3 regions of the Lactobacillus sp. B4026 genome follow, and region 1 is predicted to be linked to each of the others. Evidence: predicted binding sites of a transcription regulator. Region 1 holds the regulator's gene; each other region holds the start of a gene.
What was found. Region 1 encodes NrdR, which represses ribonucleotide reductase genes. Its sites were predicted from a motif close to ACACNATATATNGTGT; they were not measured.
Positions count from the first base shown of each region.

Region 2: J3U69_RS08665 (deoxynucleoside kinase) is a predicted target of NrdR. The motif match lies at 5,487-5,502, and genes of this name have one in related genera.
Region 3: nrdJ (ribonucleoside-triphosphate reductase, adenosylcobalamin-dependent) is a predicted target of NrdR. The motif match lies at 5,142-5,157, and genes of this name have one in related genera.

Region 1 covers NZ_JAFNPD010000009.1:5,985-16,241, forward strand. The annotation lists gene dnaI (primosomal protein DnaI) at 1-464, opposite strand, end outside; gene J3U69_RS07830 (DnaD domain protein) at 473-1,822, opposite strand; gene nrdR (transcriptional regulator NrdR) at 1,825-2,292, opposite strand; gene coaE (dephospho-CoA kinase) at 2,279-2,896, opposite strand; gene mutM (bifunctional DNA-formamidopyrimidine glycosylase/DNA-(apurinic or apyrimidinic site) lyase) at 2,893-3,723, opposite strand; gene polA (DNA polymerase I) at 3,737-6,412, opposite strand; gene J3U69_RS07855 (SLAP domain-containing protein) at 6,622-7,893, opposite strand; gene murC (UDP-N-acetylmuramate--L-alanine ligase) at 8,216-9,526, opposite strand; gene ytpR (YtpR family tRNA-binding protein) at 9,859-10,257, opposite strand, start outside.
Region 2 covers NZ_JAFNPD010000010.1:74,512-84,768, forward strand. The annotation lists gene J3U69_RS08635 (NCS2 family permease) at 1-681, opposite strand, end outside; gene J3U69_RS08640 (Cof-type HAD-IIB family hydrolase) at 911-1,705, shown strand; gene J3U69_RS08645 (amino acid ABC transporter substrate-binding protein) at 1,709-2,557, opposite strand; gene J3U69_RS08650 (amino acid ABC transporter ATP-binding protein) at 2,547-3,212, opposite strand; gene J3U69_RS08655 (amino acid ABC transporter permease) at 3,228-3,869, opposite strand; gene J3U69_RS08660 (deoxynucleoside kinase) at 4,096-4,782, opposite strand; gene J3U69_RS08665 (deoxynucleoside kinase) at 4,795-5,445, opposite strand; gene J3U69_RS08670 (Asp23/Gls24 family envelope stress response protein) at 5,933-6,457, opposite strand; gene J3U69_RS08675 (DUF2273 domain-containing protein) at 6,474-6,656, opposite strand; gene amaP (alkaline shock response membrane anchor protein AmaP) at 6,668-7,222, opposite strand; gene J3U69_RS08685 (glucosamine-6-phosphate deaminase) at 7,381-8,106, opposite strand; gene J3U69_RS08690 (ABC transporter ATP-binding protein/permease) at 8,274-10,257, opposite strand, start outside.
Region 3 covers NZ_JAFNPD010000012.1:7,585-17,841, forward strand. The annotation lists gene treC (alpha,alpha-phosphotrehalase) at 1-960, opposite strand, end outside; gene treR (trehalose operon repressor) at 974-1,702, opposite strand; partial or broken gene J3U69_RS10440 (hypothetical protein) at 1,866-1,919, shown strand; gene proC (pyrroline-5-carboxylate reductase) at 2,164-2,928, opposite strand; gene J3U69_RS09160 (aldo/keto reductase) at 2,955-3,818, opposite strand; gene J3U69_RS09165 (YjjG family noncanonical pyrimidine nucleotidase) at 3,892-4,593, opposite strand; gene nrdJ (ribonucleoside-triphosphate reductase, adenosylcobalamin-dependent) at 5,229-7,463, shown strand; gene J3U69_RS09175 (DUF4430 domain-containing protein) at 7,517-7,906, shown strand; gene J3U69_RS09180 (ECF transporter S component) at 7,913-8,428, shown strand; gene J3U69_RS09185 (cob(I)yrinic acid a,c-diamide adenosyltransferase) at 8,425-8,964, shown strand; gene J3U69_RS09190 (NAD(P)-dependent oxidoreductase) at 9,049-9,912, opposite strand; gene J3U69_RS09195 (helix-turn-helix domain-containing protein) at 10,020-10,257, opposite strand, start outside.

The DNA of each region.
Region 1 (10,257 bases):
GATAAATACAGGCCTTTTTGATGCGCATCCTGTGAGTAAGCTGCCAAAAATTGCCCAATCTCAGCCATTGCTTGCTGGCGCTGCGGTGTTATTTCCACCTGACTTAAACGAACATCATGCAAGCTGCTAGGCAAATTAATTAAGCTCAAGTGCTTTTTAGCTGCAAGTTCACGATCATGTTCCAACTTGCTATTTTCAGGAGCATAAATGATATCAATTGCATTCGTATTCAAGATTAATTTAGGCCGATAACCCTTAGTCACTGGATCTTTTTTATTCTGCTGATCTAGGTAAAATTCGAATAAAGCAGACATGCTTTTATCAATCATTTCAGAGGTGATTTTATCTTGATTTTCACTAATAAACTGTTTAATTTTTGGCTCGGATAGAATCTCGGCCCGAATCTTAGCTACATCAAGATGGTCGGCTTTTTTCTTGTCTAAAAAATTATTGATTGACTTCATTTTTTCACCTACTTCATGCCATTTTGATCTTCAAATTTTTTGAAAAAGTCTTTTAAGTCAGCTGAAGAAACATCAGACTTAACACTAGATTTTTTCTTACTCCAATCAGTACCTTTTTCAACGCGTTTATTTTGCACATAACGGGGGTACTTAACCTTATTTTGCTCCCTTTTTTGCATATATTCAATTGCTTGGGCCCCATCTTTAACACCATGTTGAAGCCAATCATGTAAAATCCGATTAGCCAAGCGGTATGAAATATTCGGTGCACTTTTTAAGCAGGCATAAGTTAAGATATTAAGCAAATCAGCTGGGATTCCCTTTTCATTATATAAACTATCAAGTACTTTATATTCACTAGCATCAACATAATCATGCCGATCAGTCTTCAACTGGTACAAAAATTGAGCTGGTGATTTACTTTTAGCTAGTTGCAATACTTGCTGCTCATTTTTACTCAATTTAGCATTTATCGGTTGATCATCATTATATTTCTTAGTCTCTTGCTTAATTCGAGCCCTAGTATGAGAGCCGTGAATGCCACTAGCAATCGCTTGTTTAATTTGCACCATATCCAAGTGATAATCACCGTGAATACTTGTTAGGGCCTCATCAATAAATTCTTGTTCTGTTAACCCATAAGTGCGCATTACAGAGCGGATTGCTTCCCGATTACGATCAATCTCCGTTCCTGGAATCTGGTAAATTTCAAATTGCTGTTTAATGAAATTCCAGTCAACCGTATCATGTTCATTAACAGTAGCTTTGATATTATTGTCTGTTTTATTTTCTTTTGCGGCATATTTGACATCAACTGAAGGCTCAATTGCTTCTTGCTCAGGCAAACGAAAAACTTCCATAAACGAAGCAGAGATATCATCAGCATTTTGCATACCATTAACTTGGTTCTGCTTAGACTTACTTTCACGAGCAAAATCCTTACTTAATTTTTGAAAGGCAGAAATACCAACTTTTTCTTTAAGTAAGCTTGCTAAAAGAGGCGTTGAAAAAAATTCACTGCTGCTAGGGATGCAGGTTAAGCGAAAAACAAGCACTTGACCCATGATTTCATTATTAAGTAAACGCGTCTGAACTAGGCCAACGCCCTCGAGCTTATGTAAAGCAGAAAATAAGTGCTTAACATCACAGTCAAGCTGTTCTTGCAGAGCATAAATACCCGTTGAGTCCGATAGCATTGCATGCGCATTAAAGTCCTCATTTAAACTAAAATATAAGGAAAATGCTAGTGAACCAATCAACGGCTGATAAAGTTTAACCAGAACCCGCACATCTTCTGGGAAAATATCAACTCGGTTAGCAATAAAAAATGGTTGTTTGGGATTAGGGGTCTCAAACATTTCTAGTTCCCCTTCTCTCGCTTAGCAATCATATCCTCCATTGTTTTCATGAAACTAGACATATCTTTAAATTCACGGTAAATGGAAGCAAAGCGAATGTAAGCAACATCATCTAGTTCAGCCAATTCATCCATCACTAGTTGACCGATTTTCTTCGAAGAAATCTCACTTACTCCCTGCTGTCTAACCTTATTTTCAACGTGATCAACCAATTGCTCGAACTGCGAGCTTGTAATTGGACGCTTTTGACCAGCTGCCATGACACCATGCAAAATCTTTTTTCGGTTAAAAGGTTCCCGGGTATTGTCATTTTTGATTACCAATAATGGTGTTGTTTCAATTCGCTCAAAAGTAGTAAACCGATAACCACAGTTTTCGCATTCACGCCGTCTTCTAATAGCACGATTTTCATCACTCGGTCGAGAATCAATCACGCGCGAGGCATTTTGCCGACAATTAGGACATTCCATACTGGTCCTCCTTTATTAATTTAAGTAGCAGCTCGTTTAATTTGTCTTCTAGTTCTTTTATTGTACCAGTATTTGTAACAACATAATCAGCTAATTTTTGCTTTTGCGCTAAAGGCATCTGACTATTAATTCGCTTTAATGCTTCAGCTTCAGTTATGTGATTGCGCGCCATCAAGCGTTTTACTTGCATTTTTTCAGGTACAGCAATCAGCAAACTACGGTCACAATAGCTTAAACCACCTGACTCAAATAATAACGGTGCATCTACTATGATAAGTGGCTCATTTTCCAGTTTATGTTGGCTAATTTTAGTCTCGATTTCTTGAAAAATCAACGGGTGGGTAATTTCATTTAATTTAGCTAAGTCTTTAGGTGAATTAAAAACTAATTTACCTAACTTTGCGCGATCAATTGTTTTGTTTGCTGCTAAATACTGATCGCCAAAATAATTAATTACTAAATTGTAGCCCTTTTCACCTATATCTAAAATATGGTGAGCAATTAAATCACTATCAATTACTGGAATATGCTTTTTAATAAAAAAGCTATCAGCTGTACTTTTACCGCTAGCTATTCCCCCAGTAAGACCTAAGACAATGGTCATTGATAATTCACCTGACATTTAGGACAATATGTTGTTCCACGACCATTTACCTTAATTTTTTCAAGAGGGGTTCCACATCTTGCACATGGTTCACCTTTATGTCCGTATACCCGCAACATTTTCTGAAAGCCGCCAGTTTCACCATTAGCATCCAGATAAGTGTGCACGGTTGTCCCACGCTCAGCAATAGCTAATTTGATCAAAGAATTAATATTGTCATGCAATTGTTTCACTCTGGAAGGTGGAATCTTATTGGCCATACTTAACGGATGAATTCTAGTTAGCCATAAAACTTCATCGACATAAATATTGCCTAAACCGGCAACTACAGATTGATCAAGAAGCGTATTTTTAATATTTTTCTTTTTATGCTTAAGACAATTTGCAAAATAAGCAACCGTGAATTTATGAGAATTAGGTTCAAAGCCCAGTTTACTAATTCCTGTTGTTCTTTTTTCTGTTCCAGTTTTAACTAATTGCATTCGGCCAAATTTGCGGACATCATTATAACGCAAGGCTGTATTATCAGTAAAAGCAAACTGCACGTGATCATGTTTATCTTTCGGTGCAGCCACGTCAACTAGACGATACTTTCCTTCCATGCGTAAATGGGAAACTACAGTTAAGTCATTCGTCAGCCGAATCAATAAATACTTTGCATACCGGTCAATTGCCACTACTTCTTGACCCGTAAGCTTTTGAACGAATTCTGTTGGATCACTAGCAATAATTTTGGGATACCACAGCGTGATTTCTTTAATCGTTTTTCCTTTAATTAAGGGGAGAAGAGTACGGCGAACCGTTTCTACTTCCGGCATTTCTGGCATTTATTATTACTCCTTATTTTGCATCAAACCAATTATGACCGTACCCTGAATCAGCGACTAGCGGAATATCAAGAGTAACGGCAGACTGCATTACCTCTGGGACAATCTTTTTAATTGTTTCTATCTCATCTTTTGGCACATCAAAAATCAACTCATCATGAACCTGAACCACCATTTTAGTCTTAAGGTGTAAATCATTCAATTTCTTCTGCATATTGATCATCGCAATTTTAATAATATCAGCAGCGGAACCCTGAATTGGTGAGTTAATTGCAGTTCTTTCCGCAAAAGACCGCACATTATAATTCTTTGCATGAATATCAGGCAAGTACCGTCTTCTATGCATAATTGTTTCTGCGTAACCTTTTTCGCGAGCAAATTTAACGGCCTTATCCATATATTCTCTAATTTGCGGGTATTGCTCAAAATAATTATCGATAAATTCTTTGGCTTGTTTTCTACTAATATTCAGATTTTTCGATAAGCCATAATCCGAAATGCCATAGACAATACCAAAATTGACTGCCTTTGCTCGGCGCCGCATTAATGGCGTAACATCATCGGTTGACTTCAAGTGGAATATTTTCATTGCGGTATGAGCGTGAATATCGTAGCCGGTCCTAAATGCTTCTTGCATTTGTTCATCACCAGAAACTTGAGCTAAAACACGCAATTCAATTTGAGAATAATCACAAGAAAAGATATAGCCATCAGGGTCACTTGGAACAAAAGCCTTTCGAATTTGCTTACCTTCTTCTGTTCTCGTCGGAATGTTTTGTAAATTAGGATCAACCGAAGATAGGCGTCCAGTTGCCGTTAGAGTTTGCAGATACCGTGTATGAACTCGACCATCTTTTTGAATAACATCTAGCAGGCCATTAACATAAGTTGACTGAATTTTAGCAATTTGCCGGTAAGAAAGGATTTGCCCGATAATTGGATTTTCATCTTTTAACTGGTTCAAGACATCAACTGATGTTGAATAACCGGTTTTAGTCTTTTTAATTGGCTTGAGGCCCATTTTTTCAAACAGAATATGACCAAGTTGTTTCGGCGAATTAATATTAAATTCTTCACCAGCCTCATCATAAATCTGCTTTTCCATCTTTTTAAGTTCAACAGCAAATTCATCTTGCAGCTCAGTTAAAGTATCAGCCTGAACCTTGATTCCATTTATTTCCATAATCGCTAAAACGCGTGCTACTGGAATTTCGATACTTGCAAACAAATCATCTTGTTCATGCTCTTTTAGTTTGGCAAGCAGCGTTTCTTTCAAGGTTTCAATTGCTTCGACTTTGGTGGCTAAATGATTATACAGCACATCGTCATCAGTAGGAATCTTTTCACTTTTTCCTTTGCCATAAACGTCAAGATCACTTCTGACAGTGTCATTCCCATACATCCGGCAGACTTCGGCCATGTCATCCGAATTATTTTCATTATTAATCAAATAAGAAGCTAGCAGCATATCATATTCAATCCCATGTGCGTGGATTCCTAAACGATTGAGCCCCACAGTTGTCCGCTTAAGGTCAAAAACATCTTTGCTAATTTTCTTATCTTCTAAAATCTGTTTTAGCTTGGCATCCTGTAATAGCGTTACGTCGCGACTTAGAAAAATCTGTTTGCTAATCTTAAAGGCAAAACCGACGAACTCGGCCAAATGATAATTTGGTCCCAGCATCCCTAAGTAAAAAATGACCTCATCGCCTTCATTAACCGTAATTTTAGCCAAGTTGTCCTTGGTTAACTCGGTGTATTCCATTTTGACATGCGAATCTTGGGATGTCTCATTTTTACTAGAATCACCGTCAGGAGTTAATTCACTCAAAAACTTGCGGAAATTCATTTTCTCGTAAAAACGCCGCAACTTTTGGTAATCAACTGGACGTCTTTTAATATCATCAATTCCAATGGTTACTGGCGTATCACAGTTGATCGTAGCCAATTTTTTACCTAACAAGGCTTTATCCTTATCATTAAGCAAATTTTCTTTTAGCTTTGATGCTTTCATGTCATCAATATGATCATATAAGTTTTCAACTGAACCATATTCTTGAATTAACTGCGATGCTTTCTTTGGTCCTACTTTGGTGACACCCGGATAATTGTCCGAGTTATCCCCCATTAAGGCCTTCATATCAATAAATTCAGTTGGGGTAACACCATTAACTTCCTTCATATGTTCAGGCGTATAGGACTCAAGGTTCATCACACCTGACTTGGTTACCATCACCGTAGTGTGCTCAGAAGCAAGCTGCGTTAAATCCTTATCCCCAGTTACGACAGTTACATCAAAACCATTTTTTTCACCAATTTTTGCAAAGGTTCCGATAATATCATCGGCTTCATAGTTTTCTAATTCATAAGTCGAGATGCCTAAATCGTGCAATAGTTCTTGCACATATGGTAGCTGCTCCGAAAGTTCACCTGGGGTTTTTTGTCTGCCACCCTTGTAATCAGCATACATCTTATTTCTAAAAGTAGTTTTACCCGCATCAAAAGCAACTAAAACATGATCTGGCTGAACATTGTTTAAAACAACATCAAGCATATTCTTAAAAGTATAAATGGCATTTGTATGCAATCCTTCAGGGTTTCTGAAATTTTCAAGTTGACGATAAAGTGCATAAAACGCACGAAAGGCAACAGAATTACCATCAATTAAAAGTAATTTTTGATTAGCCATTAGATCTCCTCACAATTATCACTGGTCATTAATTCAACTACCATTTTACCAGTTTTTACGGCATTCTGGCATAATACTGTTTTTCTTCAGATTTGCTATACATTTTAGCCAATTAACTTCAATTCAGAAGCCAAATTTTAAATTTAGAACCCGTTTTTTTGGCTAATAAAAAGCATTGAAAACTTAATTTCAATGCTCTAAATCGCTATTTATTGAATAAAATTCTGACGCTCTAACAAATATGGCGTACTGGTTCCTAACAACTGATCGCCTTTTTCTTGTTTTGGTGTGCAATTCAACACGTTACTATGAGCTTTTTGCAAAATTGCAGTCGCTTCTTTTACCTCGGCAATTGTGGCCTTTTCAGATTTTAAGGTATTTTGTGCTAATTGCAACGCATAACCAAATCTAAAACCACAAAGGGTAAAATTATTGTCTTTTTGGTATGGTGTAATCAACTCTTGATCAACTAAAGTCTGTAATTTTTGTTTATCTTCTTTAGTAGCAATTTTAGCATCCGCTTGCGCTTGTTCTGGAGTGTTATTTGGTTTCAAGTATGGGCCTGAAATGTAATTTGTTCCCTCAACCTTAACATAAGTTAAACTTGGCGTAGCTGCTGGCTGATAATTTGCTAGCGAATAAAAACGTGGTTTAGCCCATGAATCTTTTAACAGGTAAAATAATTCAGCCTTCTTTTCACTATAATTCCATAAATAAGTAAGTTTTTCAACTGGATACATGTCACCAGTGTTAAAAGTCGAATTTGCACTTTCAGTCGGAAGTGCTGTTGCGGTGATGTCATAAGTCCCAGCTGTTTTTAAAAAGCCGACATATGTAGCTTGCGTATACAGTTTCAAATTCTGCTGGGGGGTTACAGCCAAATCTTTCTTAGGAATAAAAGCTTCGATCGTTCCGCTAATTCTGTAATTAACTACAGGCTTAGAATCGGTCGTTAATGCAGCAATACTGTCTACTCGATAAGTTTTTCCGGGCTTGATAACCGTCTTATCTTTACCAATTCCTGCTGTATAAGGTTTTACCTTTTTAGAGATTTTGACCTTTGCCTCATGAGTATAAAGTGGCTTATTGTTAACTTGACCAACATTTACTGCCTTAACAAAGCCGCCTGAACCCAAGCTGTAAAAGTATTCTCCACCAATTTTATGGTAAGGCAACCATGATTGATGATAATTATCATCATTTAAAAGATAAAACTGTTTGTCATTATGCTCAATCGGTTCGATTTTACCGACGAAAGGTACACTTAAGCCCTTTTTTAAATGCGCCTTTTGCTTGCTTCCTTGAAACTTGCTTAAACGCTTACCGTGTTTATTATAAACATAGGCGTTATGTGCTAGTGTTATTTCATTAGTTTCTTCGGTTGCCTCGATTGGCTGGGCACCCAAACTTAAATTAGCTACCAAGCCAAGAGCAAACATACTGACTACTGAACCAATTGCTGCTTTTTGCTTTAATTTCATATAATACCTCTACCTGTTTTAGATTTTAGTATTAATTTTATAACAAAATCGAAATTAATAAAGAAAAAACTCACATAAAATTAAAAGCGAATAAAGTATATGACTAGAAATCGAAACCATATTTTGACTAAACTATTTAAATAAACATTACTAGATTGACGGAACATAAAGTTATAACAACTTAAATAACAGACTGAGGGACGGTATTTTAAAGCTATGCCCAGCCAGCAACTTTGTTATGACAACAATAAACAAGAAAAATAGAGTTTACGTTAATTAAACATAAACTCCACTTAAACTATTAACAAAATTTTAGATACAATTACAGCAGCTTTTCTAAAGCATCTTCATATTTCTGAATATCGCCTGCACCCATAAAGACAATAACACTATCTTGGTTTTGGGCTAAGTCAGCAATATTATCTAGATTAATAACTTCGGACCCAGGGATGTTAGCAACTAAATCATTACTGGAAATATCTCCACTTGCTTCACGAGCGGAGGCATATATCGGCGTAATGTATGCCTTATCAACCCCGCGTAGAATTTCTTCAAAATCTTTTGCATATTTCTTTGTCCGGGTGAATGTATGAGGTTGAAAAACAACTACTAATCGCTTGTTAGGAAACTTTTGACGTGCTGCTTGAATTGTTGCTCGCATCTCAGTAGGATGATGAGCATAATCATCAATCACATTAATGTCACCAAAATCTTTTTCTGAAAAGCGTCTTTTGGCCCCTGTATATGACAATAACCCCTTTTTAATGTCATCTAATGGAATTTTTTCAGTGTAAGCAACAGCAATAACGGCAGTAGCATTTAAAATATTATGGTCACCAAATAGATGAATGGTGAACCTACCAATTTCCTTGCCATGTGTAATAACAGTAAATTCAGCTCCCGCAGTCGTGCTGTTGACATCAACAGCCTGAAAGTCATCATTGTCCTCAAAACCATAAGTATATTTAGGGATCTTAGCTTCTAACGCCTGCAAACGCTCATTGCCTCCCCAAACAAACAAAGCCTTTTTAGTCTGATTAGCAGCAGTTTGAAAGGCTGAAGTATAGTCATCTTGGTCTTTGAAATAATCCGGGTGATCAAAATCAATGTTGGTCATAATTTGGTAATCAGGATGATACGCCAAGAAGTGTCTACGATATTCATCAGCTTCATAAACAAAAAAGCGCGAATCTTTCACTCCCTTACCTTCCCCATCACCAATTAAATAGGAGGTTGGAGCAGCTTCACCCATGACACGGGCAAGAATACCAGTTGTAGATGTTTTCCCATGCGTTCCGGAAACTCCAATACTTGTATGCATTTGAACGATTTCTTCAACAGTATCCGGATAACTTTGCCAGGCAATCTGCTTATCTTCACAAGCTTTAACCTCGACATTATCATTCTTAAAGGCATTACCTTTAACAATTACTTGACCTGAATCTTTAATGTTATCTGGCGAAAATTGTGTTACCGGTATGCCAGCTTTTTCTAGTGGTACCTGCGTAAAAGTATATTTTGCAATATCACTACCAGCTACATCATAGCCTAAATCCTTAAGCAATAAGGCTAATGAAGCCATTCCGGTACCTTTAATTCCGATAAACCAAATTTGTTTATTTTTATCTAACATTTTCTAAGCTCCAAAATTCTATTTAACATCGTTTCTTATTTTACCATTACTACAATAAAAAGAGCTTAAACTCCCGAAAAACTGCCGGAAAAATTTCGACAGTTTAAGCTCATAATTGTTCACAAACGATAGTTAATTAGTACCATTGCAGTACATTAATTATACTTAGCTCTAAGTAAAACATCCGTTGTTAAATTTCAACTTTACCACCAAGACGGTAGTGGTCCAATTAGCTATAGTACAAGCCAGTTAACTTGGAAATTTTTTTAATTATTAATACCACTAACTTTTTTCAAGCAAAAAAGGCCCCACATTGATGGAGTCTTTTTACTTTATAAACTAATTTTGCCGCTGGCAAGCAATTCATCACATTTCTCAGCGTCAAATGCATCCCCAACGGAGAAATCATCAGGCACAACCATGATGCCACGCTTTTGTGGTGCATGTTCTAAGCCTAATTCACGAGCAGAACAAATCATGCCATATGAATCAACTGACCGTAATTTACCTGGCCAAATCATCTGACCATTTGGCATTAATGTCCCTGGAAGGGCCACAACTACTTTTTGCCCTTGAGCAATATTTGGCGCACCACAAACTATTTGATGCTCCTCACCATTACCAACATCGATGGTTGTAACATGCAGGTGATCAGAATCAGGATGTTTTTCACAAGTTTTCACATAGCCGTAAACTAGTGTCGGCTTACCATAAGCAAGCTTATCATCAAA
Region 2 (10,257 bases), on a different contig from region 1:
CGCAATGCTTGGTGCCACTGAAATAATTTTGGTTGGCAGAGCAATTTGACCTGTGGCTACACCAAACAAAGCAGCTAATACCATTCCGATGAAAATTGCACCAGGAACGTTTAAAATCATCAGGATAACTGTTACTAACAGACCAAAAATAGTAATCCAAACTGCAGGATCATGAAGAGAACCTAGACCAACTAATGTGGATTTATTAGCAACAATAATGCCACCGTCTTGCATGCCCAAAAAAGCAATAAAGAGGCCAATTCCGGAAGAAATTGCAAATTTTAAATCTGCTGGAATAGCATTAATGATTTTTTCTCTTAATTTAAACATCGTAATCAGGATAAAGATGATTGAAGCAACGAAAACAGCTGCAAGTGCTGTTTCCCATGAAACATGCATCCCGATACAAACTGTATAGGCAAAGAAAGCATTGATTCCGAGAGCGGGAGCCTCACCAATTGGATAATTGGCAACTATTCCCATTAAGGCTGTCCCCAATGCACTTGCTAACGCAGTCGCAGTGAAAACTGCTCCTTTGTCCATCCCACTAGCTCCTAGGACACTAGGATTAACAAATAAGATGTATGACATACTGATAAAAGTAGTCAAACCGGCTAGAAATTCCACCTTGACACTAGTCTTGTATTTGTCGAGCTGAAAATAGCTCTTGATAAAATTCATCTAATCTCTCCTACAAAAATAATGTTCGTGTTTTTATTATAAACTAACAACTATTATAGTGTAGCACGCGAGTAGATAATTGCAAATGCGAATTATAGTAAGCAAAAATGACAATATAGGAAAGATTTTCGAACAGATTTAGCTTTGGCATAGATTGACCCAGTAATTCAAATACCGGTAAAATTAGTTAAGGTAACTAAGTCAGCTAAATTATAAAGAGGCAAAAAATATGGCAAAACTGCTATTTTCAGATATTGATGGAACATTAATCAATTCTAAATTAGAGGTAACTGCAAAAACTAAAGAAGCAATCCGGCGACAAATTATTAATGGCAATGTTTTTATACCGGTATCGGCTAGAATGCCCCAAGCAATTATGACAGCAGCGGGACAAATTATGAAAACTTGCCCAATGATTGCTTATAATGGTGCACTCGTATTAGACGAAATGGGACGGCCATTATGTTCGAAATATATGACAGCAAAGCAGGCAGCAGAAATCTGCACTTATGTCGAAGAAAAGCAAAATCAAACTACGTGGAGTGTATATAGTGGCTATGATTGGTATTATTCCCCAGGAAATAATAGTGATTTAATAAAGCAAGAAGAACAAATCGTGAAGGTCAAAGCTAAAACAAGCTCAATTACGCAAATTCAAGAGCTTAAAGGTGTTCATAAAGTGCTGTTACTAGGAAATCCTGAACAGCTGACTGAAGAACAAAAGGAGTTAAGCAGTAAGTATCCAGAGCTTGTAATAGTGAAATCTGCACCTAATTTATTAGAAATAATGGTTAAAGACGTTTCTAAAGGTGAGGGCGTTAAAATACTAGCCAAGGAGTTCAATGTTGATTTAAAAAATTGCTGGGCTTTTGGCGATAATTATAATGATGAGCCAATGCTAAAAGCTGTTGGTCACCCAATCATAATGGGGAACGCACCTGCGGACTTAAAACGCCATTTTACTGATGTAACATCTGATAATAATCATGATGGGATAGCAGAAGTGCTTGATCAGTTAGAATAGTTATCACTTTGCTTTTAATAAAGGTGATTGTGCTTTGTTGCCAAACCATTTATGGTTGATTCGGTCTAAAGTACCATTTCGTGCGAGCTCTTCTAGACCTGCATTGACTTTTCGGCATAAAGTTGTATCGCTTTTCCGCATTCCAACTGCAAATTCTTCTTTGGGAAAAGGACTGTCGACTTCAGAAAATAATTCTGGTTTTTTCTCGTGTGAAATATAATAATTTGCGTAGGTGCTATCTATTAATAGACCTTGAATACGACCAGCATTTAGATCAATAAAGGCATTGGTGAAGGAATCGTAGAGAATTGGATCGTGTCCTTTAATTCTGTTAATAAAAACACGGGGATAATTCATGACATCGTTGTAACCAGATGATCCGGATTGCACTCCGAGTGTTTGTTGTTTCATATCAGCTGGCTTAAAGATTTTATTCCGGCGTAATGCAACTAAAACTTGACTACTATATAAATAGGTTTTGCTAAACCTTACTTTTTTCTTTCTTGCCGGTGTTTTACTAAAACCATTCCAAATTAAATCAATTGTACCGTTGCGCAGCTCAGTTGTATTCATTGACCAGTCAATTGTTTGAAAACTGACCTTTAAGCCGTATAACTTAAAGACAGCATTTGCTAAATCGACGTCATAACCCGTTAACCGACCGTTTTTTTGTTGGAAATCCATTGGCACAAATGTATCGTCAACACCGACAATAACATAGCCTCGTTGCTTAATATGAGACCAATTATCGACCGTGTTAGCTCGTTTATTTAAAGAAATGCCACTGCACCCAGATAACATTACTAGTGCTAAAACTAGAATTATGAGGGCTGGAAATCGTTTAGTCTTCATTTTCATAGCCTTCTCCGTTATCCAAAGCCTTGACTGTAAAAATACGATCAGCAACTTGATTGGCAAAATCCATGTCATGAGTAACAATGATCTGAGTCATACCATGATCTTGTTTTAACTGAAGGATTATTTCGCCGACTTTTGTACGTAAAGCAGGGTCTAGAGCAGATGTTGGTTCGTCATAGCATAAAATCCTTGGAGCCATTGCAAGAGCGCGGGCAATAGCAACCCGTTGCTGCTGACCGCCTGAAAGTTGGTAGGGGTAAAGTGAATCTTTACCGATCAGGTCAAGCTGCTCCAACAATTTTTGTGCTTTTTGCTCTGCTAATTTACGGTCTTCTTTGCGGACTAATATAGGTGCCAAAGTAATGTTGTCTTTAACGGTCAAATTAGGAAATAATTCGTAATCTTGAAAGACGACACCAATAATTTGACTCTTTTGATTAGGAACCGCTGGATCAAATTCATGCTTATTCCAGAAGAAGTGACCGGAGTCAATTTTTTCAAGACCGCTTAAGCAGCGCAGTAATGTTGTTTTTCCTGCACCGGAATGGCCAACAATTGCTAAAATCTGTCCGTCTGGAATAGTCAAGTTTAATTTGTTCAGGATGACACGGGAACCAAATTTTTTGGTAATATCTCTTAATTCAAGCATGATAGTTCCTTTTCTCTATTTCCATTTAGAGTAATTATGTTCAATCTTTTTCAATACAAATGAAGCAATTCCTGTCATTAATAAGTAAATTATGCCTACTAAGACCAATGGAACAAGGGTTACGTCACGTGCAGTTGCCACATTCCCAGCTCGTAACAGTTCGCCTAGGCCGATAACGTATACTAACGAGGTATCTTTTACCAGGTTAATCACCTCGTTACCAATTGACGGGATTACAATTTTGCTTACTTGCGGAATAATAATATGTCGCAGAGTCTGCCAGTATGTTAATTGCAATACGTGCGCACTTTCATATTGCCCAGCTGGAACAGATTGAAAACCACCCCGAAAAATTTCGGCAAAATACGCGGTATAGTTTAAAACAAATGCAAAAAGGGCAGCATTATATCTCTGAAAAATGATACCAATAATTGGCAAACCGTAAAAAATAAAAATTAATTGTAATAACAGCGGCGTTCCCCGCATAATCCATATATAAAATTTCAAGACTAGGCGTAATGGTTTAAAGTGTGAGACTAAGCCTAAGCTGACAATGATGCCAAGAGGAATAGAGATAACGAGTGTCCATATAAAGAGGATTAGCGTCATTTTTGCGCCAGAAAATAGAGAAGGCATGATTGAGATAATATAGTTCATTGTGTTCTCCTTTGTAGCAGCCGTACAACTCAGCTGAGTTAGTTGAATTCTAGGTGAAATTAAAATTACCTGAAAAAGTTACATAGAACAAGCATACCACAGTTTTTTTCTGATAAAGCATATGACTGTAGACTTTTTAAATGATATCGCTTAATTAAGCACTATCATTGCAAAATGGCAAAAAAAATCGCTTCTCTAACTTTTAAGTAGAAAAGCGATTAGATCTTTAGGCATCAATTTCAATTTTCGTTGACTTATCCCACGATTCAGGCAACTTGCCCATTTCCTTTAATTTAGCAACAATTTGCTCTAAAACAACTTCGCGAGCGTGCTCATCCGTCATAAAGTCAAGTTCATCGCCATTTATTTCCATTTTTGGCGAGTAGTCATAGTTTTCGTACCATGGCTTGTAATAACGTAAGAGCCGTTTGTAATAATCCTCAAGCGTTGCGTCATAACTGAGCTGTTCGTACGGTCGGCCACGCTTTTGAATTCGTTTGAGCATTGTATCATAAGAAACATTAATGTGAACAAGCAAGTCAGGATTTTTCTTTGGCATATGCTTTAGCTCATCCATCATATTATTCAAAAGCTCATAATAGGTGTCAACTTCTTCAGTAGTTGCGCGGCCAATGTCTGCGTTCATTTGGAAAAAGAGTGCATCTTCATAGATGGAACGATCAAGCACATTGTTATCATCGGTTAGCGCATCTTTGATACTACGAAAGCGTGTATTTAGGAAAAAGACTTGCAGTAAAAATGCATATTTCTTAGGGTCAGCATAAAAAAGTGGCAAGACAGGATTGTCGTCAACACTTTCATAGAAAGGCTTAGTTCCTAAATATTTAGCTAAAATACTGGTTAGACTGGATTTACCGGCTCCAATTGGGCCACTTAAAACAATAACTGTCATCACGTTCCTTCTTTATTTCAAATTGCCGATTTTACGCAATTTATTATCAATCTGGTTCAAAACTTCTTTTTTAGCGTCTTCGTTGCCGATGAAATCATACCGATCACCGTCAATTGCTATTTTGGCAGATGCATCATAGTTTTCATACCATGGTTCATAGTAGCGAATCAAACGTGCGTAGTAATCTTTCAGACTAGGATCAGTACTGATTTGCTCATAAGAACGGCCACGTTTTTCAATGCGTTTTAACATTGTGTCTAAAGATACGCGAATGTAAATTAATAAGTCAGGCTTTTTGCTTGGATTTCCAGGAGTATCCTCCATCATATTTTCAAGCAGACTGTCATAAATTTTAAATTCAGTAGGGTCGGCAACCTTACTTTCAGCGTTCATCTGGAAAAAGAGTGCATCTTCATAAATTGAACGATCGGAAACGCTATTTTTTTCTCTGACTGCCTGATTAATTTGAGCTAACCGATGGTTGAGCAAGTAGATATTAAGTAAAAAAGTGTACCGCTTCATGTCCTTGTAATATAAAGGAAGAACTGGATTATTATCAACTCCTTCATAAAAGGCCTGAGTACCTAAATGTTCGGCTAAAATACTGGTTAAACTGGATTTACCGGCTCCAATTGGCCCGCTTAAAACAATAACTTGAATCACGTTCTTTCTTAAATACAATATATAGATTCTTATCTAGTTTAATACGAGATATAGTGGCATACAAGTAAAAAGTTAATTGAAATTGCCACTAAAAAGTCAAGTGATTTTGTATAAAATAGTTAAAAAAATTACTGAGTACAACCAAATATTTTTCAATATTTAGATCAATAGTTATTGTTTCACGTGAAACCAAGTAACTGAGCAGTGCTAAAAAAACTGTCGTCAATTTTTGGTATATTATTTTGTTTTTAAACAGTAATAAACTGGCAATATTTTTATGCAATAACTGGTATAAAATTTAAGAGGTTATCTTAGTTGTTAATGGCGGTAGATTTAGTTATTGCTACATAAAAAATTCAGCTAATTAGACGACTTTTGCGCTATTTTGCTTTGATAAAAAGTACTTCGTTTCACGTGAAACCAAAAAAGTGACGTAGCATTTAAGTGTACTACTTCACTTTTTAAAACTTATCCTGCTAAAGGGTGATTATTTAACGCGGTCTTCTTTTTTATCTTCGACTTTGTCTTCAACCTTATCTTTTTGTTCGCCAATCTTATCCTTGGCATCTTGTGTTGCACCGGTAATCCGATCTTGCAGACTGACTGAATCTTTTTCGTGTTCTTCTTTAGTCTTAATATCAACAACGGTGACATTAACTTCAACCGTGTCTAAGCCCGTCATTTCCTTAACCTTGTCGTAAATCTTTTGTCTGATTTCATCATAAAGTTTAGGAATTTCAACACCGTATTCAGCAATAATTTCGATATCAACTGCTACTTGCTTTTTACCAACTTCAACATTAACACCATTGGTAACATCATCGTTGTTAACAATCTTGTCAGCTAAGTTTGAGAAAAAGCCGCCGTTAACATCCAATAAGCCTTTAACATCGGAGAGGGCAATACCAATAATCTTTTGAATGACTTTTTCGTCATACTTTAAGTCGCCCTTAATTTCTTGCTTTGAGCTGCTTGAGTTGTTTGCACTATTTTGATTATTATTTTGTACCATATTAAGTTCCTTTCAATTATTGTTTACTTACAAGACTTTTCAGCAGGGGCCAATAGTGTCCGACTAAAAAACCAACTACTAACATTACGACTACAAAAATAGTTTTAAAAAATCCTAGTCCCAAAAAACAAAATGCTAGTAACAAGCCGATTACAGCACCGCATATTTCTGGGAGGTGTTTTTGTAAAATTTCGTTCATTTCAGCCTCCTTTATTGAACGCGCGTCTCTGGTTTATCGGGGTTTTGATAATTAACAAATTTGATTTTGATCTTTGGCTTCTGTTCAATTCCCAATAACCGGTTAAGGTTGTTCTTTAACTCTTCTAAGTAATTTTCGAGAAGGGCACTAACATTTTCACCGCGCCCAAGATTACCACTAATTTTGATGTTGATCTTATGATTAGTGAGTTTTGAATCAACCTTGACTTTATTAATAAAAGGCAAATCTGCCAATGAATTCATGACGTAGCCATTAATTGCTTTGCTAGTAACTTTGACTTGTCCGTCATGCTTGTGAATCAAAATAAAGTACCTTTGAACAGGCCAAAATAGGACAACTAATAAACTAATAATTAAAACTAAAAGGACAACAGCGCTGACAACGATTAAATACCATTCTAGTACTGGATTTAGTGTCCCCATACTGGGTAGTTTAATCTTTAAATACTTTTGCCAAAAACCACTAGTTTCCCATAGAAAGTAAATTGGCAAGGGTAATAATAAAATCATTAACACTACCAGTAACCACTTTTTACTTCGCTTCAACTTATCACCATCCTCTCATGATTCAACTTAATCATAATACGGATTATTTTGTTAGCCTAGCGATATGCACCGATTTATATCTGCTTAGGATTTACTGTTTTAGGACACAAAAAAAGATGCATTAATGCATCTTTTTTCTATCTTTGTTATTTTATTATCTAATTCTTTGCACTAGCACTAAGCTTACTTGCAGCAGCATTATCGACAATAAGTGTTACATTATCATGTTTTTGCAAAATTGAAGCAGGTACATCTTCGGTTACAGGGCCTTCAACCATCTTCTTAACAGCATCCGCTTTGTTTTCACCAAAGGCCATAATGACAATCTCTTTTGCTGCCATGATATTTGCAATACCCATACAAATTGCAGATTTTGGCACATCTTCAATCTTACTGAAGAAACGTGAATTGGCTTGAATGGTATTTTCAGTCAATTTAACTTCATGAGTTACCGAATCAAAAGGTGTTCCTGGTTCGTTAAAAGCAATATGACCGTTTTGACCTAAACCTAGAAGCTGAATGTCGATTGGATTTTCAGCGATAATTTGGTTGTAATCATCAGATGCACCTTGTGGATCATTAATTGCTTTTATTCCATCAGGAATGTATGACTTTTTAAAAGGCTTCTTTGCAAACAAGTTTTTTTGCATGAAGTAGTGATAGCTTTGATCATTGTCAGAAGTTAAGCCAACATATTCGTCAAGGTTAATACTGATCAAATCAGAGTTATCAAGATTGCTTTCAGTCCATTCTTGATATAGACCTACTGGGGTAGAGCCAGTTGCTAAGCCGATTACCTTAGCACCATTGTTAATGCTTTTTTCAAAAAGCTTGAAACCTTCAGTGCTGCCATTTTCTTTACTATCTGTAACGATGATTTTCATAATTATGCCTCCAAAATATCTTAATGCTAATTATAAATTGGCATATACCAATCTGTCAACTAGCTAAAAAAAGAAACATAACTTTTATTCAAAAATTTTTGGCAAACAAAAAACAATTATTATGGAAGCATGTTTCACATGTAACATAATAATTGTTTTTAACGATTTTATTCACTTCTTAAAGCAATCGCTGCGTCTTTCTTAGCTGCCATTCGTGCAGGTAAGTGTCCACCTAGTACGGTTAAAATAGTAGAAATAACTATTAAGATTAGCGCGTGAACTGGATTAAGTTGTGCGACATTTGCAAGATCGGTCATAGAATATAAGACGCTATTAATCGGGAAAATAAGCAATTGGGCAATGACGATACCTAATACACCTGAAAAAATTCCTAAGATAAATGTTTCGGCATCAAACACACGGGTAATGTCTTTCTTTCTTGCTCCAAGAGCCTTTAAAATACCGATTTCTTTGGTTCGTTCTAGTACTGATGTGTAAGTTAAAATACCAATCATAATCATCGAAGTTACAAGCGAAATTGCTGCAAAGGCGACTAGCACAGTTGTAATTCCGCTGAGTAAACCACCAGTCATGGAAGTAACCGCGCTCGACATATCAGTGTACAGAATCTGATCTTTCTTCTTTTTACCCTTATTCCACTTATCAAGGTAATCTAAAACCTTGTCTTTAGAATCAAAATCATTAGGGTAGATCATAATCCCTGCAGGAAGAGCAGAGCCCCCGATGGATTGCATCATTTGCTTCTTAACAGTGGCATTCATATTTTGCCCAGTCATGACGTTGCGAGAAGTCTTTTTTTGAGCTTTGACGATAGCAGAGTTTTGATTCTCATCAATAATTTTAACAGCTAATTTATCGCTGTAGACAATACCTTCAGAAAGTAGGGCCATTGAATCTTCATTCTTTGGTCGAATCACGCTGACAAGACGTAATTTGATTTTGCTATTATCATACATTGTCTTATCAGGCTTTTTAGGAACAAACATGCCAGTTGGCAATTCCTGATAATAATTATTGTTAGAAACTACCTTGAATTCCTTGCCGATTAGCTTGTGATAGTCTAGTTTTTCACCGGACTTAATTTTAATGCCAAGATTCTTCAAGATATTAAGATTAAGCGAATTTTTATTATCCACTACCATAACTAAATCGGTTGCCTTGCTAGGCCATGTACCCGAAAGAAGTTGGTAGTTATCTTTAAGGAAGTTTCCTTTGCTTTGATCAAGCGAGGTTGGGAAAACTGATGATCCCATAAAGGATACACTAGCAGCTTGGGATTGCATCTGTTCGTATGCTTGTGAAGCAGCTGTTCCAGCTGGAAGGGGTGAAAACTGAACGGGTTTGATCTGCCCATTATTATTACCAATTAGATTAAGGCTGACGCCAACTTGATAAGAAATATTATTGGCATATTTGGGGTTGATTTTTTTCACATAATTAATGTATTCGCGCGTAATTTTGTTTTCATGGGAAGATTTTTGTAGTCTGTCCTGTTTAGCGGTAATATAACCCCGATTTTTAACATTTTTGTTAGCAGTGTCACGATCTCTAATACTATTAAGATCAGTTGCAGTCTTCGTAATCGTTACCGGATACTTGGCCAAAGCCTTGCTCATTGTGGTATCAATTTGTTTTTGAAAACCATTGGACAGCGCCAAGACGATAGCAATTGAGATAATTCCAATACTAGAGGCAAACGCAGTTAAAGTAGTTCGCCCTTTTTTAGTCATGATATTGGTAAAGCTTAGTTTGATAGCATTCCAATAAGACATTTTTGTCCGTTTTAAATTAAACGTATCTTTCTCATTGTCAGGTGTAAATGGATTGGAGTCATTTAGAATTTTGCCATCTTGAAAATTAACGATTCGCGAAGCATACTCTTTAGCTAGGTCAGAATTGTGAGTAACCATGACAACAAGTCGGTCTTTCGACAATTTTTTGATTAGCTTCATGATTTGCACGGAGGTTTCAGTATCTAAAGCACCGGTGGGCTCGTCACACAAAAGAATATCAGGATCGTTGGCAAGTGCACGTGCAATTGCGACCCGCTGCATTTGACCACCAGATAACTGGTTAGGATTTTTTGAGATGTGATCTTTTAATCCAACTTCTGTTAAGGCGTCAATCGCA
Region 3 (10,257 bases), on a different contig from region 1:
AAAGAGTGCGTTCCAGCCTCCTCCTTCGTCCATTTTTTCCTGCCACGAAGTGAAAATTTGCTTTAATTGCATAAAGTCAAATGGTTCTTTTGTCCATTTCTGGCCATTTTGATAATCGACCTTTAAATGATGAAAATTAAAAACCATCGATAACTCATGCTCGCTTGGTTTCGTATACTCAATTGAATTCTCAATAGTTGTCGATGACATTTCGCCAACAGTAACACTATTTTGATCTTGGCCAAAGCTAGCTCGATTTAATTCTTTGAGATATTGATGAACCACTGGCGTATCAGTATATAAAGCTTTTTCTTCAACCGGATTGGTCGAATCAACGAGCGTTTCTGCTTTTCCGGTGACATTAATGACATCAAAGCGGAATCCTTGCACACCTTTTCCTCGCCAAAAATTAACTACTTTGGCAACTTCTTTTCTCACTTCTGGATTATGCCAATCTAAGTCAGCTTGGCTCGGATCATAAAGATGAAGATAATAATAATCCGTTTGACCAAACTTGCTCCAAGCCGGGCCCCCGAATTTACTTTGCCAATTAGTTGGCAAGCTGCCATCTTTTTTGGCTTTACGCAAATAAAAATAGTCTTGATATTTTTTATCACCTGCCAGTGCCTTTTGAAACCATTCATTAGAAGTTGAGCAATGATTAAGTACCATATCCAGCATAATGCCAACGTTAATTTCTTTTAGCTTAGCAACTAGTTCTTCAAAGTCGGCCATGGTACCAAATAGCGGATCAATCTTGTAATAGTCCGCTACATCATAGCCATTATCATTTTGTGGTGACACAAAAAAGGGGTTAAACCAAATCATATCAACATTTAATTTTTTAATGTAATCAATCTTAGCAATAATGCCCCGAAGGTCACCAATTCCGTCATTATTTGAATCATAGAAAGACTTAGGATAGATCTGATAAATTACTTTTTTTCCCAGAGCGGTCATACTTTTCTCCTAATTATTGCGGCTTAATATTCTGCCTGCGTGCAAAATCAACGAATTTGAATTTTGCTGGGTTGTGAAAGGACAGGGTCAATTGAAACGGCGTTGTATCGCTTAAAAAGCTGCGACTTGCTACTAAAACAACCATATCATTTTCAAGTGCTAGCTTTCGCCGAAGATTTTCAGTTGCCTTTTCAACCGTAATTGTCTTAGTGGCATAAGAAACTTCTAACCCCAAATCGTTTTCAAGATATTGATAAATTGAATTTTGGGCTGCCGATAGCGGTAATTCAGCAATTGGGGGTGTAAATAAAAAATCACAGTCCAAAACAGCCGGTTCATTTGCTAGTAAACGCAGCCGCTCAAGATATATTCCCTCATTTTGCTTTTCTTGGGGAAATTTCTCTGCAAATAGACCAGGTAGCATTTTGGTTTTAGTCAAATTTAAAACTTTGGTTTCAGCGTTCATTCCCAATGATTTATTAAGCTCAGCAAAGCTTTCAATGCCAGAAATAGGAAACGAATACCTGCCTAAATCTAACACCATTGAGCCTTTTCCCTGAATTTTTTGAATCATTCCTAAAGAATTAAGTTGCTCTAATGCCTTTCTCACAGTTTCGCGTGAAGTGCCGTATAGCTTAGTCAACTGGTTTTCACTTGGAAGGAAACTACCTACTTTAAATTGCTTATGCCGGATTTTTTCTGCAATATCTTGGGCAATTAAGGTTGCTTTTGAATCTGTCATTTTTTAAATCCTTTCACTTTTATTCTATTATATCCAATGATGTCTGTACAAGAGCGAAATTAAATTAATTATTATTTATTAGCCCCGAAATATCTATCTTTTCTAGCTGATTGACAACATGTATGTACAAGTACAAGCATTTTAATTAAAGGAGCTTTGTAAAAAATACGGCGTAAGAGTTACCGTTAGTTCTGATGCACATTTTGCCAGTAATATTGGTAACTTTACTGAGGCGCTAAAAATGCTAGAAGAAATTGATTTTCCGCAAGAACTAATCGTAAATCGTGATTTAGAAACATTTTCTTCAGCTTTTTCGCGAATTGAAAACTAATTTTTAAGAGCAACACATACATAATAGTAAATAAAAAAACTGATAAATCTAGCTGATTTATCAGTTTTTTGCTTATAAATATTGTTGTAGTTTTAATTACAAACAGTCTTTTTCCAAATACTTTTATTTTTTAATTAGCTGAAGCATTAACTGCCTGAATTAAGGCATTTCTGAAACCTTCCTGTTCCAATTTAACTACACCTCTTATGGTGGATCCACCTGGAGTAGTTACTTCATCCTTTAATTCCTCAGGCAATTTCTTGCTAGATAATGCAAGTTTCGCAGTGCCTACCAGCATCTGTTCCACAATTTGGTAAGATTCAGCCCGCTTAACGCCATTTTGGACAGCAGCGTCGCTTAGGGCCTCAATCATCATATTAACATATGCTGGTGTGCAACCTGCAACAGTCCCATAAATTCCTAATAAATCCGCAGGAACGACATAAACACTGCCCATTTGCTCAAACAGAGCTTTAACAGTGTTAATTACCTGCTTCTTTTCTCCGGGAACAAAGCTCATCGCTGTGATTCCCTCACCAATTTGAACTGGCGTATTAGGAACAATTTTGACAAAAGAAGAATCATCCGGTAATTCCTGGTTGATTGTAGTAAGATCACCACCACCAGTTGACAAAATGATACCATGATACTTTTGCCCAAGTTCATGAAAAATTGATGTTATAACTGAGCCACCGACAGCCACAATCACTGCCTGGCAGTCGTTAAAAGCAGCATAGTCATCTACTAGGTGCAAATTCAGTTCAGCTGCAACCTTTTGTGCTGACCGGTGACCACCGTCAAAAACATAAATATCTTGACTAGCCGTCTTACCTTGTAATAAGCCCAAAATAATTGCCTTACCAATTTTGCCAGTTCCAATAAATCCTACTTTCATCATTTATCACCTTAAAATTTATCTTATTAAAAATCAGTATTATCTGGATCAGTAGCCATTTCTGCTACACCATGTAAATGATCTAAAGCTTGCATATCTTCTTCACTAATTGCGAAATCGAAAATAGCGGCGTTTTCTTTCATTCGGTCACGGTGGACAGACTTAGGCAAAGGTACAAATTGATGCTGCAATGACCAGCGCAACAAAATTTGTGCAGGAGTCTTATCATAATGCTTAGCAACTTCGACAACAGTCTCATTGTTAAATAAGCCGCCTCGTCCTAAAGGACTATAAGCTTCATTAAGAATTCCCAATTCTTCATTATATGAAGTTACATCTTCTTGCATGTCGCTTGGATTAAGATAAATTTGATTAACCGCCGGACGAAGAGATGCCGTTTTTAGTATTTCATCGAGGTGTTCTCGCCTAAAGTTTGATACACCAATTGCACGAATTTTCCCAGCAATCTGAGCTTCCTCCATTGCACGCCAACTTTCTGCATTTAATTCTGCCCAGTGGTCGCGAATACCGACAGGATTAGGCCAATGGATTAAATACAGATCAATATAATCTACATCTAACTTTTCTAAGCTTTTATCAATTGCTTCATTGGTCTTCTTGTAGCCATGCATATCATTCCACAGCTTAGTCGTAATAAATAAGTCATAACGGTTAACACCGCTTTCTCTAATTCCTTTACCAATACTTACTTCATTACCATAAGCTGCGGCAGTATCAATTAGTCGATAGCCCAAATTAATAGCGTCTTTGACAGCATTTTTTGCAATATCGCCGTCTGGCGTTTGCCATGTACCTAGTCCAATAGCTGGAATCTTAACTCCGTTATTTAATTGGTAGGTGTCAGACATAGAATGAATATCAACAGTCATTATTTTCACCTCTCGATTCGTTATATTTTAGCAAATTAAATATTGATATCATTAATACATTAACAGATTTCGACTACTTTTGGAAATTGTTTTTAAGAAGTTTTACAAATTGTGGATAAGTTGTTACTTCAAACAGCGGATGCAAATTCATGTTATTTTTCCGATGACGATGATTATACCAAATACTGCTAAAACCATAATTCTCCGCGCCTAAGATATCAGACTGCAGTCCATCACCAAAGAAGACCGTATCTTCTGGGCCAAACTTGGTCCGAGCAAAGAAATAATCAAAAATGCGACTATCTGGCTTAGAATAGCCAGCCTCTTCAGAAGTAACGATTAAATCAAAATAATCTTTAATTCCAGCCAGTTCAAGGCGATGTCTCTGCATAAAAGTCTCGCCATTAGTCAAAATTGTTAATTCCAGATTTTGTTTCTGAGCAAAACGCAAAGTGTCCTCGACACCCGGTAAAAGCTTATACGCACGAGAAAAATAAGAACGATATTCATCCATGACAGCGAGACCATTAACTTCAATATTAAAAGTATCTTTCAGAAAATTATGAAAAACCATTTCACTTAATTCTTGATAAGTAAGAGCGCCATTTTCTAGCTGACGCCAAAGCCCCTGATTATACGCATGATATTGCCGCTGGATTTCATCCGTAAGTTCCCATTGATGTGCATTAAAAAGGCTATGAAGAGCAAAATTCTCCGTATCGGCAAAATCAATCAATGTATCATCAACATCAAATATAATCTGTTTGAAGTACAAGTAACTTCATCCTTTCTAGTTATTTCCTAGGAAATAACACATACTAACATGGAAAATTATTATACCAGTATTTTATTTATAATGAGAAAATTATCTTTTTCTTAAATTTAGGCAAAAGACTACTTTATCTTAATAATGACGCATATAATGCCCTAAAACTATGACTTGGAGGAATAATTAAACATGCTTACTCTTTTATTGATTATTTTTCTAATATGGGCTTTTGTTAAGCTAGGGATCGGGACGCTCAAAATCCTATTTTTCTTGCTGGCTTGCGGTTTTGTATTTGTTTTTTTCATTCACCTGTTAGTTCCGTTAATCATACTAGGAGCTATAATTTTTATTGCCTTTGCACTATTAGGTTCTTAAATTAGGTTCTTAAATAAAAATCCACTAAAGATTAGCTAAGCACGATAAGTAATATCTTATACTTGTCGTGCTTTTTGTGTACAGTTATTCCTATATGATTTTTTTATTTCCGCCGAATCTTACTCCCACTTTAGTTAGAGTTTTTTGTTCGTGTTTTAGTGTAGCATATCGACTATCAAATACAAGATATTGTGGTATAGTTCTTTCTGTAGCCATACATAATGTATGTGTGAAACAATTGTTAGTTTTTAGGAGCTATTTTACACATGAAAAACACAACAATAAGCTTAGATCAGGCTTATATTGATCAAGTGAAACAAAATATTTCACCTCACTGGGGCGAATTAGGCTGGGTCACCTACAAGCGGACTTATGCCCGGTGGCTTCCACAAGAAAACCGGTCCGAAGAGTGGGACGAAACCGTCAAACGTGTGGTTGAAGGAAATATTAACCTTGACCCACGGCTTGCAGACTCACCTTCTGAGGAAGTCATTACTGAATTAACCAATGAGGCCCGTGAATTGTACCGGCTAGTTTATGGGCTTGCCGCCACTCCATCTGGACGTAATCTCTGGGTTTCTGGAACTGATTACCAAAAACGCAACGGTGACTCACTAAACAATTGCTGGTTTATCGCAATTCGACCGCAAAAATACGGTGACAGTCATATTGTTCCTTCGTACTTATCTAAGGATGAACAAGCTGTTTCAATGCCTTTTTCTTTTGTTTTTGATCAGCTTATGAAAGGCGGCGGTGTTGGTTTTTCTGTCGTAAAAGAAAATATTGCCAAAATTCCACCAGTTGATCAAAAAGTTGATTTAACTGTTGTAATTGATAAGAAGAGTGCTTCTTACCAAGACTCAGTTAAGTTAGGTGCAACTGACAAAGCAACTTGGGAAGAGCAAAACGGCGGCGCTACCGATTATGTTTACTATAAGCTGCCCGATACTCGCGAAGGCTGGGTTTTGGCTAATGCACGCCTAATTGATATGCACTTTAACCAAACCAATCCTGAAAACAAGCAAAAGCTAGTTTTGGATATCAGTGATATTCGGCCTTATGGTGCCAAGATTCATGGTTTTGGCGGAACAGCTTCAGGACCAATGCCACTAGTAGAAATGGTTTTTGAAATTAACCAAATTATTAACGATCGCGTTGGCGGTCACCTAACTTCCGTTGATGGCACCGATATCTGCAATTTAATCGGTAAAACCGTTGTTGCTGGCAATGTCAGAAGATCAGCAGAATTGGCACTTGGTTCAAATGATGACCAAGACTTCATCACAATGAAACAGGATAAAGATAAGCTCTATCATCATCGCTGGGCTTCTAATAATAGTGTCGCAATCGACGCTGAATTTAATGATTATGAGCCTATCGCCAATGGTATTCGGGAAAACGGTGAGCCGGGAATTGTTAACCTTGATTTATCGCGTAATTACGGCCGTATAATTGATGGCTATCAAAAAGACATTGATGGCGAAGTTGAGGGAACCAATCCGTGTGGTGAGATCTCGCTTGGAAATGGCGAGCCATGCAACCTATTTGAAGTTTTCCCTTATATCGCTGAAAAACAAGGCTGGAATCTTCAAGATGTCTTCAAGCTCGCCGCACGCTACACCAAGCGCGTAACCTTTAGTGCCTACGACTGGGAGATTTCTCGCCAGATTATTTATAAAAACCGGCGTATCGGTGTTTCCATGTCAGGAATTCAAGATTGGCTCTTAAATGATCTAGGCCACCGGGTTGTCACTGGCTTTAAGGATGAGGTCGATCAAGAAACTGGTGAAAAAATCAAGGTGCCGATCTACGATCCTAAAGGAATCAAAATGGTTACTTCTGCATATCAAGCCGTTGTTGATGCAGACAATGAGTATAGCAAGGCGCTGCACTGCGAGCCATCAATTAAGCATACTACTGTTAAGCCATCAGGAACTGTAGCTAAACTTGCAGGTGCATCTGAAGGAATGCACTTCCACTATGCTGGCTATTTAATTCAGCGAATTCGTTTCCAAGCTTCCGACCCATTATTAAAAGCATTAGCAGCTTGCGGCTATTATTCTGAACCCGATATTTATTCACCAAACACTACTTGTGTTGAATTTCCATTACGGGCAGCCCATGCGGATAGTGAAAACTTTGCTTCTGCCGGAACGGTTTCAATCGAAGAGCAATTTGCCACCCAAGCGTTTTTACAAACATACTGGTCCGACAACGCTGTTAGTTGTACCGTTACCTTCCAAAAAGAGGAAGGCGATAAGATTAATTCGCTGTTTAAGCAATACCGTCATGTAATTAAGTCAACTTCTTTATTGCCTTATTATGGTGGTTCATTAGAACAAGCACCAAAAGAGCCAATTGATAAGGAAACTTATGAAAAGCGCAAAGCCCAGATTTCAGGCGATGTTGCCAGTGTCTTTGCCAAACAACACGACGATCAAAAAGACTTAGAACTTGTTGATCAAGAAGATTGTGAAAACGGCGCTTGCCCAGTTAAATAGTCAAAATTACAAATTATTACGTTATCAGAAAAATATTACGAGGAGTTTTTATCATGAAAAAAAATAAATTAGCAGTCATTACCGGTTTAGCAACAATTTTCACTTTTACCTTTGCAGGTTATGAAACTACGCAAACACCTACTACGGTTAGTGCAGCAAGCAAAATTCACGTTACCTACACTCTTAAAGTAAATAACAAGAATTATAAAAAACGGACGGTTAAATTAGCTAAGCATTCAACGGTTATGCAAGGACTTAGAAAATTATGGCACGTAAAGAGCACTAACGGCTTTATTACTTCGATTGCTGGTAAGAGTCAAAATAAGGCAAAACACGTTTACTGGACATATACCATTAACGGTAAATTCGCTAACAAAGGCGCAACTGAGCAAAGAGTGGGTAATAAAGACAAGGTTAAATTCACTTTAGCTAAGATGAACTAATTAATTATGCACAACTCAACCAAAAAAATAGCACTACTTGCGATCTTAACCGCAATGTGCGTGGCGCTTAGAATTTTTAAGATTATTCCTGTACCTAATGTTCAACCAGTTACTGCAATTTTAATGATCGTTACGCTAAATTTGGGCTTTACTTTTGGTTTTGCTTTGGCCATTTTAACGATGGTCGTTTCTAACATCTATCTGGGCTTTGGCATTTGGACCGTTTCGCAGGTTCTTGCCTATGGCGGCTGTGTTCTAACCGTGGCGTTATTTGCAAAATTTACGCCATTAAAAAAGCACTTTATTTTGCAACTGATACTTGTCACGTTCTTAGGCTGGGAATATGGTTGTTTTGTTGATTTCGGGATGTCCATTTTTGGCGGCTTCCAGGCCTTCCTAGCTTATTGGGCCGGCAGCCTGACCTTTGATACTTACCATGCCATTGGTAATTTAGTTTTTTATCCTATTTTATACAAACCCCTTAACATCGCACTTGATCATTACCAAAAGAGGCTATCATGACTATCAAAATTTATACCAAAGTTGGCGATCATGGTTTTACCAAACAAGTTACGGGCAAAATGGTACCCAAATATGACCTCCAAATTGTTGCCGTAGGTGATATTGATGAACTTGATTCATATCTCGGCGTTGTAGCCGCAAGTTTATCCGCTAATTGCCAAAAGTTATTGGCGCCAGTGCAAAATTTGCAACGTGATCTATACGAACTTGAAAGTGACATTGTTGTCAAACGGCATGAGCAGATTACTAGCGCTAAAGTTACCGCGCTTGAAAAACAAATCGATGAGCTTAACCAGCAAATTCCAAAAACAACCCACTTTATTTTACCCGGCGGATCACTAACAGCATCACACTTACATTATGCTCGCACAATTGCCAGACGAGCTGAGCGAGCAATGGTTAAATTGGACGCTGAAGAGCAAAAATTGGCTCCTGCTTGCTTAAAATACATTAACCGATTATCTGACTATCTTTTTATTTTGGCTCGTTACGCGAACGTTTTGGACGGCGTAGCAGAAGTTAAAAGCAAACTATAAGTTAGTAGGTATTAAAAAAACGACTGATACTGATAAGAACCCCCATTAGTATCGGTCGTTTTTTAGTTTGCAATTTTAACGCAGCTAATTCCACCAAAGTTTAATTAAACCCTGCGTTCCTAAATCGCCTAGTCCTTTTTCATCAACCAGTTTAGCGTAAAGCTCAGCCGCTTTCTCGGTTGCCGGCAACTCAAGTTTCATTTCCTTAGCCGTATCTAGCGCAATTCTGAGATCTTTCAAAAAGTGCTTGCTAAAAAAGCCTGGAGTGTAATCACCCTTTAAAACTCGGGGACCATAATTACTTAAACTCCAGTTTGCCGCACTACCAGCACCCACAGTTTCTAGCACGGCATTAAGATCAAGTCCAGCCTTCTTGGCATAAACCAGCATCTCTGTCATTCCAGTCATTGTACCTGCAATCATAATTTGATTAGCCATCTTTGTATTTTGTCCTGAACCAGCTGGGCCAAAATAATGAACTGACTTGCCAAAGTCTTTAAAAAGATCTACCAAATCATCGTAGGCTGCCTTATCACCACCGACCATAATCGTCAGCGTACCATTTTTAGCACCCAAATCACCACCAGATACAGGTGCATCTAAAACTTTAGCGCCAAGCTTTTCACCTTCAGTAAAAATGCGCTGAGCAAGTGCCGGTTTTGATGTGGTCATGTCAACCAAGTACTTATCCTTAACTGTTGCTGTCAAAATCCCATTTTCGCCAAAGTAAACTTGCTCGACATCTTTAGGAAAACCGACGATTGAAAAGATCACTTCGGCTTGTTCAACTACCGCTTTTGGACTTTCACACCAAGTCGCACCCTTAGCAACCAAGTTATCCGTTTTACTTTTTGTTCGGTTGTAAACCCAGAGCTCATGACCAGCTTGCAATAAATTGAGGCAAATCGCATTTCCCATTACCCCGGTTCCAATAAAACCAACTTTCATTAAGAATCACTCCTTTATAACCAATGGTTTCCATATATAAACCTATCATAGCACCAGTTTTTTTATTTACTAGCATGCCAATAGATTTTTATAATTAGCCAGCGCTCCTAATCGCAGTATTGGCGGAAAAAAGAATCCACTTCATTGCCATACTCAGGCATCCCTATTAAGGTAAAGTTTTTAATTGCCCATTCACACTTTTCCAAATACTTATCTTGATGGTCAAAATGATAATTAACCATGTTTTCAAGCACCAGCAAGACGTTTTTATAGAAAAACAGCTCTGGCCTTGTTGCCACCTTAGCTGCTGCTTCAATCAACCAGCCGGTATCCTCATATCGCTTG